Regions from separate parts of the Mesorhizobium cantuariense genome, predicted to be linked through region 1. Evidence: riboswitches for the same ligand, from Rfam matches in the RefSeq annotation. Region 1 holds a riboswitch; the other holds the start of a gene.
The links. A riboswitch is a leader RNA that binds a small molecule or an ion and turns the genes downstream of it on or off. The one in region 1 is predicted to bind S-adenosylmethionine.
Positions count from the first base shown of each region.

Region 1 (7,250 bases):
TCGACGGGCCGCATTCGGTGGTCTTCGACGAAGCCGAGAACCGGCTCCATGCCCAGAAGGCCGTGCTCGCCTGGTGTCTCGGCGCTTGATCTCTGGGAGCTTGATCTGCGGGGGTGTGATGCCTATCTGCGCCGCATCACGCAAATCAAGCGCGTTTCGACGCATGCGCCCCGGAGGGCGGCATGGCCGCGCCCTGGAGCTTTGTCATGTTGGAAACCTATCAAGTGACTGAACATCACCCCAAACTCGGCGAATTCGGCTACGCCGGCGACGATCACGTCGTGCCGTTCGAGGTCGGCCCGCTCGATGTGCGCGGCCGCACCGTCCAGCTCGGGCCGATGCTCGACGCCATCCTCAGCCGTCACGACTATCCCGAGCCGGTCGCCCGCCTGCTGGCGGAGGCCTGTGTGCTGACGGTGCTGCTCGGCACCTCGCTCAAGTTCGAGGGTAAATTCATCCTGCAGACCCGCACCGACGGGCCTGTCGACATGCTGGTCGCGGATTTCTCCACGCCCTCGGCGCTGCGCGCCTATGCGCGTTTCGACGCCGACCGGTTGGAGGCGTTGGTCGCGGCAGGCGAAACGTCCCAGCAGACGCTGCTTGGCAGCGGCGTGTTGGCGCTGACCATCGATCAGGGCGCTCACACGCAGCGCTATCAGGGCATCGTCCAACTCGACGGCGAGACGCTGGAAGATGCGGCACGCACCTATTTCCGTCAGTCGGAGCAGATCCCGACCGATCTCAGGCTCTCGGTGGCCAAGCTGCTGACGCCCGGCCCCGGCGGCGCCCGCGAGCAGTGGCGCGCCGGTGGCATCCTGGCGCAGTTCCTGCCGCAGTCGCCCGAGCGCATGCGCGTGCCGGATCTGCCGGGTGGCGATGGCGATCCGCGCGAGGAGATCCACGATCCGGCCGACAATTCCTGGCAGGAGTTGCTGGCGCTGCTCGGCACGATCGAACCGACCGAACTGATCGACCCGACGATCGGTGCCGAGCGGCTGCTTTACAGGCTGTTCCACGAGCATGGCGTGCGCGTCTTCGGCGGCGTTCCGGTCGCCGACCAGTGCTCGTGCTCCAAGGACAAGATCCGCGGCATCCTCGAGGGTTTTTCCGCGCAGGAGATCAAGGACAGCACCGAGGATGGCGGCATCCACGTCGCCTGCGAATTCTGCTCGAAGCAATATGACTTCGATCCGGCGGAATTCGCGGCTCAGTAAAGAAAGACACGCCTCACCGGCCGCTTCGCGGCCGGTGAGGCGAAACTAATTCACCGTCCGCCGTGTCCCCGGCAGGTCGAGTGAAAATGCGGGAATGGCGATGTCGAACGTCTCGCCCCGCTTGTTGCGCATCGTGTAGTGCCCGACCATGATGCCGGACGGTGTCGAGAGCGGGCAACCGGATGTGTATTGGTAGCTGTCGCCGGGATTGAGTTCGGGCTGGTCGCCGACGACGCCGGGGCCGCGTACCTCCTCGACCCGGCCGGTGCCGTCGGTGATGTGCCAATAGCGCGACAACAGCTGCACGAAATCGTCCGACTGATTGTCGATCGTTATCTGATAGCCCCAGACATAGCGGTTCTCGGCCGGATCCGAGCGGTCCTCCAGATAGAACGGCCTGACCTGAACTTCGATGTTGCGCGTGACGGCGCTATACATAAGCGGCTCCAAAACAATCCGGCAACTTTCGGCGCTCAATGCGAGCTGGTCAACGGTGCGCGTCCTGTTCGTTGCCGACTGAACGGCAGGTGCGGGCAAAGAATGTCATTTAAGTGACACATGACAATGATGGTGTGCGCCGATCAGTGCCGCGCGACTCGGGCGCTCTGCCGAACTGTTGAAATCGGTCGTCATATGGACCGATTTTTCTGGAGTGACCGGATCTCGATGGAACTCACTCTCATAGCCGCCACGCTTTCAGCTGCTCTCATCCTCTCAAATCTTGCCAGCATCGTGCTTGCCGCTTCGCGTCTGAAACGGCGCCGCACCATTCCCCCGTCGGCCGGCAAGCCGCGGCCGGTGTCGATCGTCGTGCCTTCGCGTGGCGTCGAGCCGTTCACGCACGAGACGCTGGAGCGCGCCTTCTCGCTCGACTGGCCGCGCTACGAGCTGATCTTCTGCGTCGCCCATGCCGACGATCCGGTGGTCAAACTGATAAACAGGGCGATTGCCCTGTTTCCGAAAGTGCCGGCCCGGCTGCTGGTTGGCGACGACCGCATCAGCGCCAATCCGAAACTCAACAATTGCGTCAAGGGCTGGGAAGCGGCGCGGCACAATTGGGTTGTTCTGGCCGATTCCAACGTGTTGATGCCGAGAGATTACGTCCAGCACCTGATGGCTGCATGGAGGCCCGACACCGGCCTTGTCTGCTCGACGCCGATCGGTTCGCGGCCAGCCGGCTTCTGGGCCGAGGTCGAATGCGCTTTCCTCAACACGCTGCAGGCACGCTGGCAATATGCCGGCGAGGCGCTTGGCCTCGGCTTTGCCCAGGGCAAGAGCATGCTCTGGAACAAGCCGATGCTCGACGCCAATGGCGGCATCCGCGCGCTTGCAGCCGAGATCGCCGAGGACGCCGCCGCGACCAAGCTGGTCAATGGCCTCGGCCTGCGCGTCAATCTCGTCGCCGCGCCCTTCGAGCAGCCGCTCGGCCGGCGCACCTTTGACGAGATCTGGTCACGTCAGGCCCGCTGGGCACGCCTGCGCCGCGTCACCTTTCCGCTGTTCTTCGCGCCTGAAATCCTGACCGGCGCGGTGGTGCCGCTGGTGCTTGCGTTGATTGCGGCGGCAAGCGCCGGCGTCAGTCTCTGGGCAACCGCCATCGCCGTGCTGGCGGCCTTCTATCTTCCGGAATGCGCCCTGGCCTGGTTCAAGGGCTGGTACCTGTCGCCGCGCATGGTCGCGGCGATCATGGTGCGCGACCTGATGCTGCCGACGATGTGGGCGCGCGGCTGGCTCGGCGGCGCCGTCGACTGGCGCGGCAATGCGATGACCATTGGCACCAAGGCGGCCGAACTGGAAGAGACGCCTTCCGGCGCTTGAAAAGCCCTCTTATTTGGCCTTCAGCGCCTGTGCGATATCCTCTAGCAGATCGTCGGTGTCCTCCAGGCCGACCGACAGTCTGAGCGTGCCCGGCCCGATGCCGAGCTCGGCGCGGGCCTCGTCACTCAGATTCTTGTGCGTCGTCGTCGCCGGGTGGGTGATCAGGCTTTTGGCATCGCCGAGATTGTTGGAGATCAAGACGATTTCAAGCGCGTTCTGCAAGGCGAAGGCCGCGTGCTTGCCGCCCTTGACGTCGAGGCAGATCAGCGTCGAGCCGCCCGACATCTGCTTCTTGACGATATCGGCCTGCGGATGGTCGGCCCGCCCGGGATAGATGACGCGGGCGATTTCCGGCCGTTCGGCCAGGAAATCCGCGATCCGGCCTGCGCTTTCCGTCTGCTGGCGCACGCGCAGCGGCAGCGTCTCCAGGCCCTTCAGCAGCGTCCAGGCGTTGAACGGCGACAGGCTCGGACCGGTGTGGCGGAAATAGTCGTGCAGGTTCTCGTCGATCCATTTCTTGTCCGACAGGATGACGCCGCCGAGGCATCGTCCCTGGCCGTCAATATGCTTGGTCGCCGAATAGACGACGATATGGGCGCCGAGCTGCAAAGGCTTCTGCTGCAAAGGCGTGGCGAAGACATTGTCGACGATCAGTCGCGCCCCGATCGAATTGGCAAGTGAGGCAACCGCAGCGATGTCGACCACTTCCAGCGTCGGATTGGTCGGGCTTTCCAGGAAGAACAGCTTGGTGTTCGGCTTGACCGCCTTTTCCCAGTTGGCGATGTCGGTGCCGTCGACCAGCGTTGCCTCGATGCCGTATTTCGGCGCCAGCGTCTCGACCACCCAGCGGCACGAACCGAACAGCGCGCGCGCCGCCACGATATGGTCGCCGGCCTTGGCGCTGCACAGAAGGGCAGCCGTCACCGCGGCCATGCCGGAGGCGGTGGCGCGAGCGTCTTCCGCACCTTCGAGCGCGCACATGCGCTTCTCGAACATGTCGACGGTCGGATTGGCGTAGCGCGAATAGATGAAACCCGGCTCCTCGCCCTTGAAACGGGCTTCGGCGGCCTGCGCCGTTTCGTAGACATAGCCCTGGGTCAGGTAAATCGCTTCCGACGTTTCGCCGAAGCCGGAACGCAGCGTTCCGCTGTGCACGAGTGCCGTCTGAGGCTTCCAGTTGCGCTTCTTGGTGCTCATCGCTCTTCTTCCAGACACAAAAAAACCGGCCGCGAAAGTCGCAACCGGTCCATACGGCCTTGCGGCCCGACGGTCCTTTAGCGACTTGTTTAACGTGGCTGCAAGCCGACCGGCCAAATCACCACGGGATAACGACCCTTTAGACCCGCGCCACGCTTGCGTCAATTGCCGGCTTCATTAAGAGGTTTGTACCAACGGTCTTGGAGCGACCCAGCTTTGCGGCAGACAGGCATTCTTCCCGATCAGGACATATCGGCGCTGTTCCAGTCCGGCGCGCTGAAGTCGACGCGCGCGCTTGACGCCGACCAGATCCAGCCGGCCAGTCTTGATCTCAGGCTCGGCGATAAGGCTTGGCGGGTGCGTGCCTCCTTCCTGCCAGGTCCCAACCACAAGGTTTCGGAAAAGCTCGATCGGCTGCAGTTGCACGAGATCAATCTTGCCGAGGGCGCGGTGCTGGAGACCGGCTGCGTCTATATCGTGCCCTTGCTTGAAAGCCTGGCATTGCCGGCTGACATTTCGGCCTCGGCCAATCCGAAGAGCTCGACCGGGCGGCTCGATATCTTCACCCGTGTCATGACCGATCGCGGCCACGAGTTCGACAAGATCGCCGCCGGCTATCATGGCCCGCTCTATCTGGAGGTCAGCCCGCGCACGTTCCCGATCGTCGCGCGCACCGGTTCGCGTCTGTCGCAGATACGTTTCCGCACCGGCAATGCGCTGCTCTCGGAAGCCGAGCTGCACGACCTGCATCGCGCGCAGATGCTGGTCGCCACCGAGCCGCCGAACATTTCCGGCGGCGGCATAGCGCTGTCGATCGACCTCAACGGCGATCAGAACGGCCTGGTCGGCTATCGCGGCAAGCATCACACCGGTCTCGTCGATGTCGACAAGCGCGCGGCACAGGAGGTCGTCGACTTCTGGGAGCCGATCCACAAGAGCGGTGCCGGCGAACTGGTGCTCGATCCCGATGAATTCTACATCCTCGTCAGCCAGGAGGCGGTGCATGTGCCGCCGCTCTACGCCGCCGAGATGACGCCCTTCGATCCGCTGGTCGGTGAGTTCCGCGTCCACTATGCCGGTTTTTTCGATCCGGGCTTCGGCCATTCCGCGTCCGGTGGTACCGGCAGCCGGGCTGTGCTCGAAGTGCGCAGCCACGAAGTGCCGTTCATCCTCGACCATGGCCAGATTGTCGGCCGGCTGGTCTATGAGCACATGCTGAAGCGGCCGCAGGCGCTCTACGGCACCGATCTCGGCTCCAACTACCAGGCGCAGGGCCTGAAGCTGTCCAAGCATTTCCGCCCGGCGCGCTAAGCGCCTATCACCGTCAGGCAAAATACTTGCCTGCGCTGGCTCGCTATGCTTGGCTGCCTTGCTGGTCGTCAAGATGCCGGCGTTCAAGGGGAACCAAGAAAATGCAGATTTCGAAATGGATCATGTCGGCAGCGGGAGCTGCCATGCTGGTGATGGCGGCCGGCTCGCTGTCGCAGGCGCAGGAGAAGATCAAGATCGGCACCGAGGGCGCCTATCCGCCGTTCAACACCATTACGGCTGACGGCAAGGTCGAAGGCTTCGACATCGACATCGCCAACGCACTATGCGCGCAGATGAAGGTCGAGTGCGAGATCGTCACCCAGGACTGGGACGGCATCATCCCCGCTTTGCAGGCCAAGAAATTCGACGCCATCATCGCCTCGATGAGCATCACCGAGGAGCGCAAGAAGCAGGTCGCCTTCACCAACAAATATTATACGACACCGCTCGCTTTGGTGGCGCCGAAGGACAGCGATCTCACCTCGACCGAACCGGCAGCACTTGCGGGCAAGACGGTCGGCGCCCAGGCCTCGACCACGCAGGCCGACTATGCCCAGAATGAATATGGCAAGGCGGGCGCGGAGGCAAAACTCTATCCGACCCAGGAAGAGGCGATCACCGACCTGACGAACGGCCGTCTCGACGCCGTACTTTCCGATAAGTTCGTGCTGATGGACTGGTTGAAGAAGGCAAGCGACGGCTGCTGCAAGCTGGTTGGCGACGTCAAGGGTACGGAAACGCAAGCCGGCATTGCCGTCCGCCTGGAAGACACCGCACTGCGCGACAAGCTCAACGCGGCCATCGACGCCATTGTCGCCGACGGCACCTACAAGAAGATCCAGGCCAAGTATTTCGACTTCGATATCTATTGAGGTTGAAGCTGCCAATCTCCCTCCTTGAGGGGGAGATGGCCGGCAGGCCAGAGGGGGTCGCTGCGCGTAGATCGCCAACGCCCATTCCGCCACCGTAGAAGGGGTTGGCGATCCATGTGAGACGACCCCCTCTGTCGCCTTCGGCGACATCTCCCCCACAAGGGCATATGCGCTAAGATAGCTTCGGCATGGACTGAAATTTGCGCTTTCGTGGTGGCTCACGCCATCGATGTCGCAAGGCATGGAGATTTTGGCGCAGGGCTGCCAAGGGAGGTTGAGCAAAGATCGCTGCGATCAGAGAGGCGACGATCTGGCGGGTGGCGCGCCACAGCAGCGGGCGCCCGTCGCTCAAGGGGGAGAGACACCCAACTCCTGCGAAAGGGGTTCGGTCACAAGCGCGATGAGGAAGTGGGCAAGAATCCAAGGCTTTGCGATCCTTGGGTCTTTGGCTGGAGGCGCGCGCAGTCCGATCAGGCTCTTCAGACGCTTGAAGGCGAGCTCGATGCGCCAGCGCATGCGATAGAGCTTGAGAACTGTGCCGGAGGGAAACTCCTCCTGGTCAAGCGAGGTCACAAGGATGACAAAGCCGGCGGCAATCAGCGTCTCCGGTTGAACCTGCTTGCCCTTGGCCTTGGCTTCCTTGTTGATTTTGCGCCGCGCTTCTTGTGTCGCAGCCTCGGATTTGCGCAAGGCGATCAGGCGCATCTTCAGGGGCTCGCCCTTCTTGAGGCCCAGCCAGACAGGCGTTTCGATGACCTCCTCCCGGCAGCTCTTCAGGTGGCCGATGAGATCGAACGCCTTGCCGTTGGCGTCGAGCCATCGCACATTCTTCCACGGC
Region 1 is NZ_JBHRVD010000001.1:7,831,222-7,838,471, forward strand. It holds gene argF (ornithine carbamoyltransferase) at 1-89, shown strand, start outside; gene ACFOJ9_RS38100 (Hsp33 family molecular chaperone) at 183-1,214, shown strand; gene apaG (Co2+/Mg2+ efflux protein ApaG) at 1,260-1,652, opposite strand; gene ACFOJ9_RS38110 (ceramide glucosyltransferase) at 1,881-3,032, shown strand; gene ACFOJ9_RS38115 (O-succinylhomoserine sulfhydrylase) at 3,042-4,229, opposite strand; SAM riboswitch at 4,287-4,364, opposite strand; gene ACFOJ9_RS38120 (2'-deoxycytidine 5'-triphosphate deaminase) at 4,446-5,540, shown strand; gene ACFOJ9_RS38125 (ABC transporter substrate-binding protein) at 5,642-6,412, shown strand; gene ACFOJ9_RS38130 (transposase) at 6,761-7,250, opposite strand, start outside.

Region 2 (7,250 bases), 1.9 Mb from region 1:
GATATCGGCGATGATCTGCCGCGAGATCATGTAGGGCGGAATGTGCGGGTAGGCGTGGGCAATGTGCGGATGCTTGCCCATCAGGTTCGCATAGGCTTCGACATAGCCGTCACGGCGGCCCGAAATCGAGTTTTCCGAATTGTATTTCGTCCAGTCGATATCCTCGGACAATTGGGCGCCATGGCGGCGGGCAAGGCGCAGCAGCAATTCCCGGTCCTGCATCCGGGTGATGTCGCTGTCGTAGCCGCCAATGCCCAGCAAGGCCTCGCGGCGGGCTGATATCGCGGAGCCGGCAATGAAGATCGTCTGCGCGACGAGCGTCCGCTCCAGCATCGTCGGGCTCACGAATGCATCGCGGTTGACGCAGTTGGTGGCGCGATTGCCCTTCAGGGAGACAAACGAGCTGAGCAGCACCTGAAGTGCGGGATTGTCATCGAACCAGGCCAGGGTCCGTTCAAGCCGGTGCGGCAGGTAGACGTCGTCGGAATCGAGGAATGTCACGACGGGCGCCCGCGCCCGCTCGATGCCGGCATTCCTGGCGGCGTTGGCGCCTCGCCATTTGGCGCCGACATAGATCAGCCGCGGGTCGCGAATGCGGGCGAGCGCGGCTTCGGTCCCGTCGGTCGAGCCATCGTCGACGACAATATGCTCGAGCCGCGACATGCCCTGGGACAGCACGCTTTCCACAGCGCGCAACACCGTCTCACGCCGATTGTGGGTCGGCGTTATGACCGTGATGAGAGGTGTTGGTTCGATGATCCCGGCCATGTCGTGTCAGCCGTTTCCCGCGCTCGGTTGCGCGTCTATCCAAGGCTTTTCGATTTTCAGAACGGTCGGATGGATTGGCCTTCCCCTTCCATGACACCTCTTCATAGTGGACGCGACGCTACAAAAAACAGATGCCCATGTCACCCACGTGCCGCTACTCAACCCGCGCGAGATAACGAATTCCCATTGTTAGCGTTCCAATTGCAACAGCTTGCCGGACAGAACGCCTGCGAATCACCATGGAACGGTCCATCATGCCTAGATAACATGAATCCCATTACCTCGGGCGTAATCGCTTCGCGCTCGGCGTTCGGCCAAATTGCCCTTGCGAAGCCGGCAACCCGGCTTCGATGACAAGGGAGCACAGTCATGACCGCTTACGCCGTTGCCCATATGCGCCAGGCCACGATGGGTCCGCGGATCGTCGAATACCTGCACAAGATCGATGCCACGCTGGAGCCTTTCGGCGGCCGTTTTCTGGTCCATGGCGGCGATGTGGAGGTGATCGAGAACAATTGGCATGGCCATCTGATCATCATCGAATTTCCCGACAGGCAGCATGTGCATGGCTGGTACAATTCGCCCGCCTACCAGGCGATACTGGCGCTGCGCACGGACAATTCGGAGGCCGATGTGGTGTTCGCTGACGGCGTCGAACATCCGCACAAGGCCACGGATCTTCTGAAATAACGGGGGCTATTGCCGTTTCAGCAAGAACACTGCCTGCTGGCCGAAGAAGTTCCAGAACCACCACGGCATCGACAGGCCGATCTTCTGGCCGTTGGCGTCGAGGGCGGTTGCCTTCTCGACTGTCGCGCCGAGCTCGTCGCACAGATTGACGAAGTCGCGGATGGTGCAGAAATGGATGTTGGGCGTGTCGTACCAGGAATAGGGCAGGTCCTTGGTCACCGGCATGCGGCCGTTGAGGAACAGCGACAGGCGCACCCGCCAATGGCCGAAATTGGGGAAGGATACGATGGCGCGGTTGCCGATCCTGAGCAGTTCGTCGAGAACCAGCTTCGGGTTGCGGGTGGCCTGCAGCGTCTGCGACAGGACGACGAAGTCAAAGCCTTTGTCGGGATAGAATTCGAGATCCTTGTCGGCATCGCCCTGGATAACCGAAAGGCCGCGCGCCACGCATTCGTTGACGCCGCGCTGCGACAGCTCGAGTCCACGGCCGTCGACCTGCTTGGTGTCCTGCAGCAATTCGAGCAGCGAGCCGTCGCCCGAACCGACGTCGAGCACACGCGACTGCGGCGGAATGAGGTTGGCGACGACCTCGAGGTCGACGCGTTGGCTGCCGTTGACGCTCATGATGCGAGCCCCCTGGCGCGCGCCGCCGAGCCGATGAAGCCATTGATGGCGGCAAACAGTTCCGGCTCGTCGAGCAGGAAGGCATCGTGGCCACGGTCGGTCTCGATCTCGACGAAGGATACCGATGCGCCGGCCGCGTTGAGCGCATGCACGATCGAGCGGCTCTCCTCGGTCGGAAACAGCCAGTCCGAGGTGAAGGACACCAGGCAGAAGCGAGTTTTGGTGCCGGCAAAAGCGTCGGCCAACCGGCCACCATGGTCGGCGGCGAGGTCGAAATAGTCCATCGACCGTGTCATGTAGAGGTAGGAATTGGCGTCGAAGCGATCGACGAAGGTCATGCCCTGGTGGCGCAGATAGCTTTCGATCTGGAAGTCGGCGTCGAAGCCGAAGGTCAGCGCTTCGCGATCCTGCAAATTGCGGCCGAACTTTCTGTGCAGAGCGGCTTCCGACAGATAGGTGATGTGGGCGGCCATGCGCGCCACCGCCAAGCCCTTTTCCGGGCGTTTGCCGTGCTCGAAATATTTGCCGCCATGCCAGTCCGGATCGGCCATGACAGCCTGCCGGCCGACCTCGTGGAAGGCGATGTTCTGCGAGGAATGGCGTGCGCCGGTGGCGATCGGCAGCGCCGAGAAGACGCGCTCCGGATAACTCGACGCCCATTCCAGCACCTGCATGCCGCCCATTGAGCCGCCGAGCACGCAGAACAGTTTTTCGATGCCGAAATGGTCGATCAGCATCTGTTGCGCCCGCACCATGTCGCGGATGGTGATGATCGGCAGGTCGAGCCCATAGGGCTTGCCGGTGGTGGGGTTGGTCGAGGCCGGTCCGGTGGACCCAAGACAACCGCCGATGACGTTGGAGCAGATGACGAAGAAGCGGCTGGTGTCGATGATCTTGCCGGGGCCGATCAGCACTTCCCACCAGCCCGGCTTGCCGGTCACCGGATTGGTGCTGGCGACGTGCTGGTCTCCGGTCAGTGCGTGGCAGACGAGGATGGCGTTGGAACGGGCATCGTTCAGCGTGCCATAGGTCTGGTAGGCGATCTGGAACGGCGACAGCAGCGTGCCGGCGTCCAGCTTGAGCGGCTTGTCAGACCCGAAACGCAAAACCGGGCTCGACGGCTGGTCGGCCTCGTTGTTGGTTTTGCGGGCGCGCAGAACGGCCATGACATCCATCTCACACTTTGAATCCACGGCACCGCGCTTTTCGAAAATCGATGCCAATGTGGTGTCCGGCCGGCGCGGACAACAAAAAACCGGCATTGCAGTCGCAAAGCCGGTTACAGGATGCAAACGGCCCTTTAGCAAGTTGTTTAACGTGGCTGCAAGCCGACCGGCCAAATCACCACGGAAGTTCGCACCTCTTCTAGGACTGTGGCGCGCTGGCGTCAACGGCCAGCCTTGGTGCGGAGACTGTCACCTCTCGACATTGCGGGCCACGGCTTGTATTTCCGCTGCGGCTTCCCTCAGGAAGCGTTCTCGACGGATTTTGCGACATGAGCCAGACACCGGACAAGGCACGTCCAACCCCGCGCGCGGGCATCATGGACATCGACGCCTATGTGCCGGGCAAGAGCATAGCGCCTGCCGGCGTCGCCAAGGTCTACAAGCTGTCATCGAACGAGAATCCGCTTGGACCCTCGCCGAAGGCGATCGAAGCCGCGCGTGAGATTGCCGGCAAGCTCGACATCTATCCCGACGGCACCGCCAGGCGGCTGCGCGAAGCGATCGCCGAGGTGCATGGCCTCAACCCGCAGAACATCATCTGTTCCAATGGCTCCGACGAGATCCTCGGCCTGCTGGCGCAGACCTATCTGGCGCCCGGCGACGAGGCTGTCATCACCGAACACGCCTTCATGGTGTACAAGATTTACATCCAGTCGGCGGGTGCCGTTCCGGTGACGATCAAGGAAAGAGACGAGCGCGCCGACATCGACGCCATCCTGGCCGCCGTCACGCCGCGCACGAAGATCGTGTTCCTCGCCAATCCCAACAACCCGACCGGCACCTATGTGCCGTTCCAGGAGGTGCGCCGGCTACATGCCGGTCTGCCCAGGCACGTGCTTCTGGTGCTCGACGCGGCCTATGCCGAATATGTCCGCCGCAATGATTATGAAGCCGGCATCGAACTGGTCGGTGGCGCTGAGAATGTGGTGATGACCCGAACCTTCTCCAAGATCGGCCTTGGCGGGGCGCGGATCGGCTGGATGTATGCGCCGATGCACATCGTCGACGCCATCAACCGCGTGCGCGGACCCTTCAACGTCAATGCAACGGCGATCGAGGCCGGCATCGCCGCGATCCGCGACCGCGCCCATGTCGAGCGCAGCGTCGCGCACAACGAGACCTGGCTGGCCTGGCTGAGTGAGGAATTCACAAAGCTTGGGCTGCGGGTAACGCCGAGCGTCGGCAATTTCATCCTCGTTCACTTTCCCGAGGACGAGAAATATTCCGCAGCGGCGGCGGACGACTATCTGACGGCGCGCGGCTATATATTGCGGCGCGTTTCCGGCTACGGCTTTCCCAACGCGCTGCGCATGACCGTCGGCACCGAAGAGGCCAATCGCGGCGTTGTCGCCGCTCTCACGACATTCCTGAAAAGCTAGAACGCCATGACATCACCGATGTTTGAAAAGATCGCGCTGGTCGGCATCGGCCTGATCGGCTCGTCGCTGGCCCGCGTCATCCGCCGCGAGGGCCTGGCTGGTCACGTCGCCATCTCGACCCGCAGTGCCGCGACGCTGGCGCGGGCGGAAGAGCTTGGGCTGGGTGATAGCTACACGACCGATGCGAGAGAAGCGGTCCGCGATGCGGATTTGGTCATCGTCTCGGTGCCGGTCGGCTCGTCCGGCGCGGTCGCCGAGGAAATCGCGCCGGCGCTGAAGCCGGGGGCGATCCTCACCGATGTCGGCTCGACCAAGGCATCCGTGATCGCGCAGATGCAGCCTTATGTGCCAGCCGGCGTCCATTTCATTCCCGGCCACCCGCTGGCGGGCACGGAAAAATCTGGCCCCGATGCCGGTTTCGCCGATCTGTTCGACAATCGCTGGTGCATCTTCACGCCGGTGCCCGACACCGACCCAGACGCGCTGGAACGGCTGTCGGAGTTCTGGCGCCGCTGCGGCGCCAACATCGACACGATGGACCCGCAACATCACGACATGACGCTGGCCATCGTCTCGCACCTGCCGCACATCATCGCCTACAACATCGTCGGCACCGCCGATGATCTGCAGTCGGTGACCAAGTCCGAAGTGATCAAATATTCGGCTTCCGGTTTCCGCGACTTCACACGTCTTGCCGCTTCCGACCCGACAATGTGGCGCGATGTCTGCCTGCACAACAAGGACGCCATCCTCGAAATGCTGGCGCGGTTCTCGGAAGATCTGGCGTCGCTGCAACGCGCGATCCGCTGGGGCGACGGCGAAAAACTCTTCGACCTGTTCACCCGCACCCGCGCCGTGCGCCGCTCGATCATCGAGGCCGGCCAGGACATCGACGTGCCCGATTTTGGCCGCCAGGCGGTCGAACACCCTAAAGGGAGCTGATATTCAGGTGAGGCCGGCCAAGTACGCTCCGCTCCGGTTCTCGGTATCAGCCATTTTCGACTCGGCCTGACCTGAATCTCAGCTCCCTTAGCCTTGTTGGGATGTTGGCCAGGTCGCGGCGACCATGGCCAGCGTCTCGGCGCGGTCCGGGGCACCCAGCCTGCCGCCGAAACGCAGGCATTTGAGCGCGGCGGCCGCACTGGCAAAGCGCAAAGCCTGCTCGACCGGCATGGCTTCCGCCAGCCCGACGGCGAAGGCGCCGTGAAAGACATCGCCGGCGGCCAGTGTGTCGACCGCCTTGATTTTCGGTGCCGCGACATGGCGCACACAGCCTGCGGAACGGTCGTGCCACCAACTGCCCGCCGCGCCGCCGGTCACCGCGACAAAGGCGTCGGTGCGGCTGGCGAGATCGGCGCAAGCCGTTTCCGGATCGAGCGCCTGGCCGCAGACAATGCGCGCCGCCGGCTCCGAAGCGACGATGTGCGTGGCGAGCGGCAACAGCCGTTCCAGGACCTCCAGTGGCGCGGTGTCGGCATCGAGGATCGCCGGCCGGCCAATGGCGCGCGCGGCCTTCAGGGCAAGTGCTGCCGCACCTGACCAGCGGACATCGACCAGTACGGCGTCGAATGCCATGAGGTCGGCGACCGGCAAGGCTTCGGGATCGGCCTGGGCAAGCCTGTCATAGAACGGCACGATGATGCGCTCGCCATGCGCGTCGACCAGGATCGAGGCCAGCGCCGAGCGGGCGCCTCTGACGCGGCGCACAAAGGTGCAATCGACGCCTTCGGCCTCGACGCCGGCGATGAGCTGGTCGGCGATGGCATCGTCGCCGGCACTCGCCCACAGCGATACCTCGGCGCCCAGGCGGTGGGCGGCGCAGGCCGCGCTCGTGGCCATGCCCGAGGCGATCTGGACGCCGTCGGAGGCGATGAACTTGCCCTGATGCACGGGCAGTGTCTCGACACGCAGGATCGTGTCCAGCGTCAGCGCGCCAACACTCAGCAGCTTCACGGGTCTTGCCATGGCAGCGCTATTCCACCGGCTTGATCTTGCCCAGCGGAATGAAGCCGAGCGAAGCCTTGCCCTTGACCACCTTCAGCGGCATCGACGGTTCGCTACCGAGCACTGCCAGGGCAGCAAAGCCCTGCTCGATCTGGCTTTTCTGCTCGGGTATGGCGGCGCCGAGGATGGCCGCCACGGCCTTCGGGTCCTTCAGCCTGATCATCAGATCGGCGTTGATCAGGCCTTCCGCGTCGACCGACAGCGGTCCCGAAACAGTGATGCGCGCCGTCCCTGACGACAGGTCGAGGTTGCGGATTTCGACCACCTGGCCGCGCAGGCTCTTCACCTGCGTGCCGATCAGCGCGACGCCGTTCTTCAGCGTGACGTCGCCGCTGGCATCGAGCGCCGGCAACACGCGTCCGCCGATCGCACCGGGATCGATCTCGAGATCGCCAAAGCTGCCGACATAGTCGATATCTCCGCCATTCGGCTGCAATTGACCTGATGCCTTGCCGGCGCTGAACAGTTGCACCGGATCGGTGTCGTCGGCCGGATCGGTCTGGCCGGACAGGCCCTCTGCCTGCAGAGAAATCCGCTGCGGCAACGGCCACCATAGTTT
Region 2 is NZ_JBHRVD010000001.1:5,903,599-5,910,848, reverse strand. It holds gene ACFOJ9_RS28810 (glycosyltransferase family 2 protein) at 1-768, opposite strand, end outside; gene ACFOJ9_RS28805 (DUF1330 domain-containing protein) at 1,138-1,458, shown strand; gene metW (methionine biosynthesis protein MetW) at 1,465-2,082, opposite strand; gene metX (homoserine O-acetyltransferase MetX) at 2,079-3,248, opposite strand; SAM riboswitch at 3,363-3,440, opposite strand; gene hisC (histidinol-phosphate transaminase) at 3,578-4,687, shown strand; gene ACFOJ9_RS28785 (prephenate/arogenate dehydrogenase family protein) at 4,694-5,629, shown strand; gene ACFOJ9_RS28780 (sugar kinase) at 5,717-6,652, opposite strand; gene ACFOJ9_RS28775 (DUF2125 domain-containing protein) at 6,660-7,250, opposite strand, start outside.
Region 2: another riboswitch for S-adenosylmethionine. It lies ahead of metX (homoserine O-acetyltransferase MetX); the one in region 1 lies ahead of ACFOJ9_RS38115 (O-succinylhomoserine sulfhydrylase).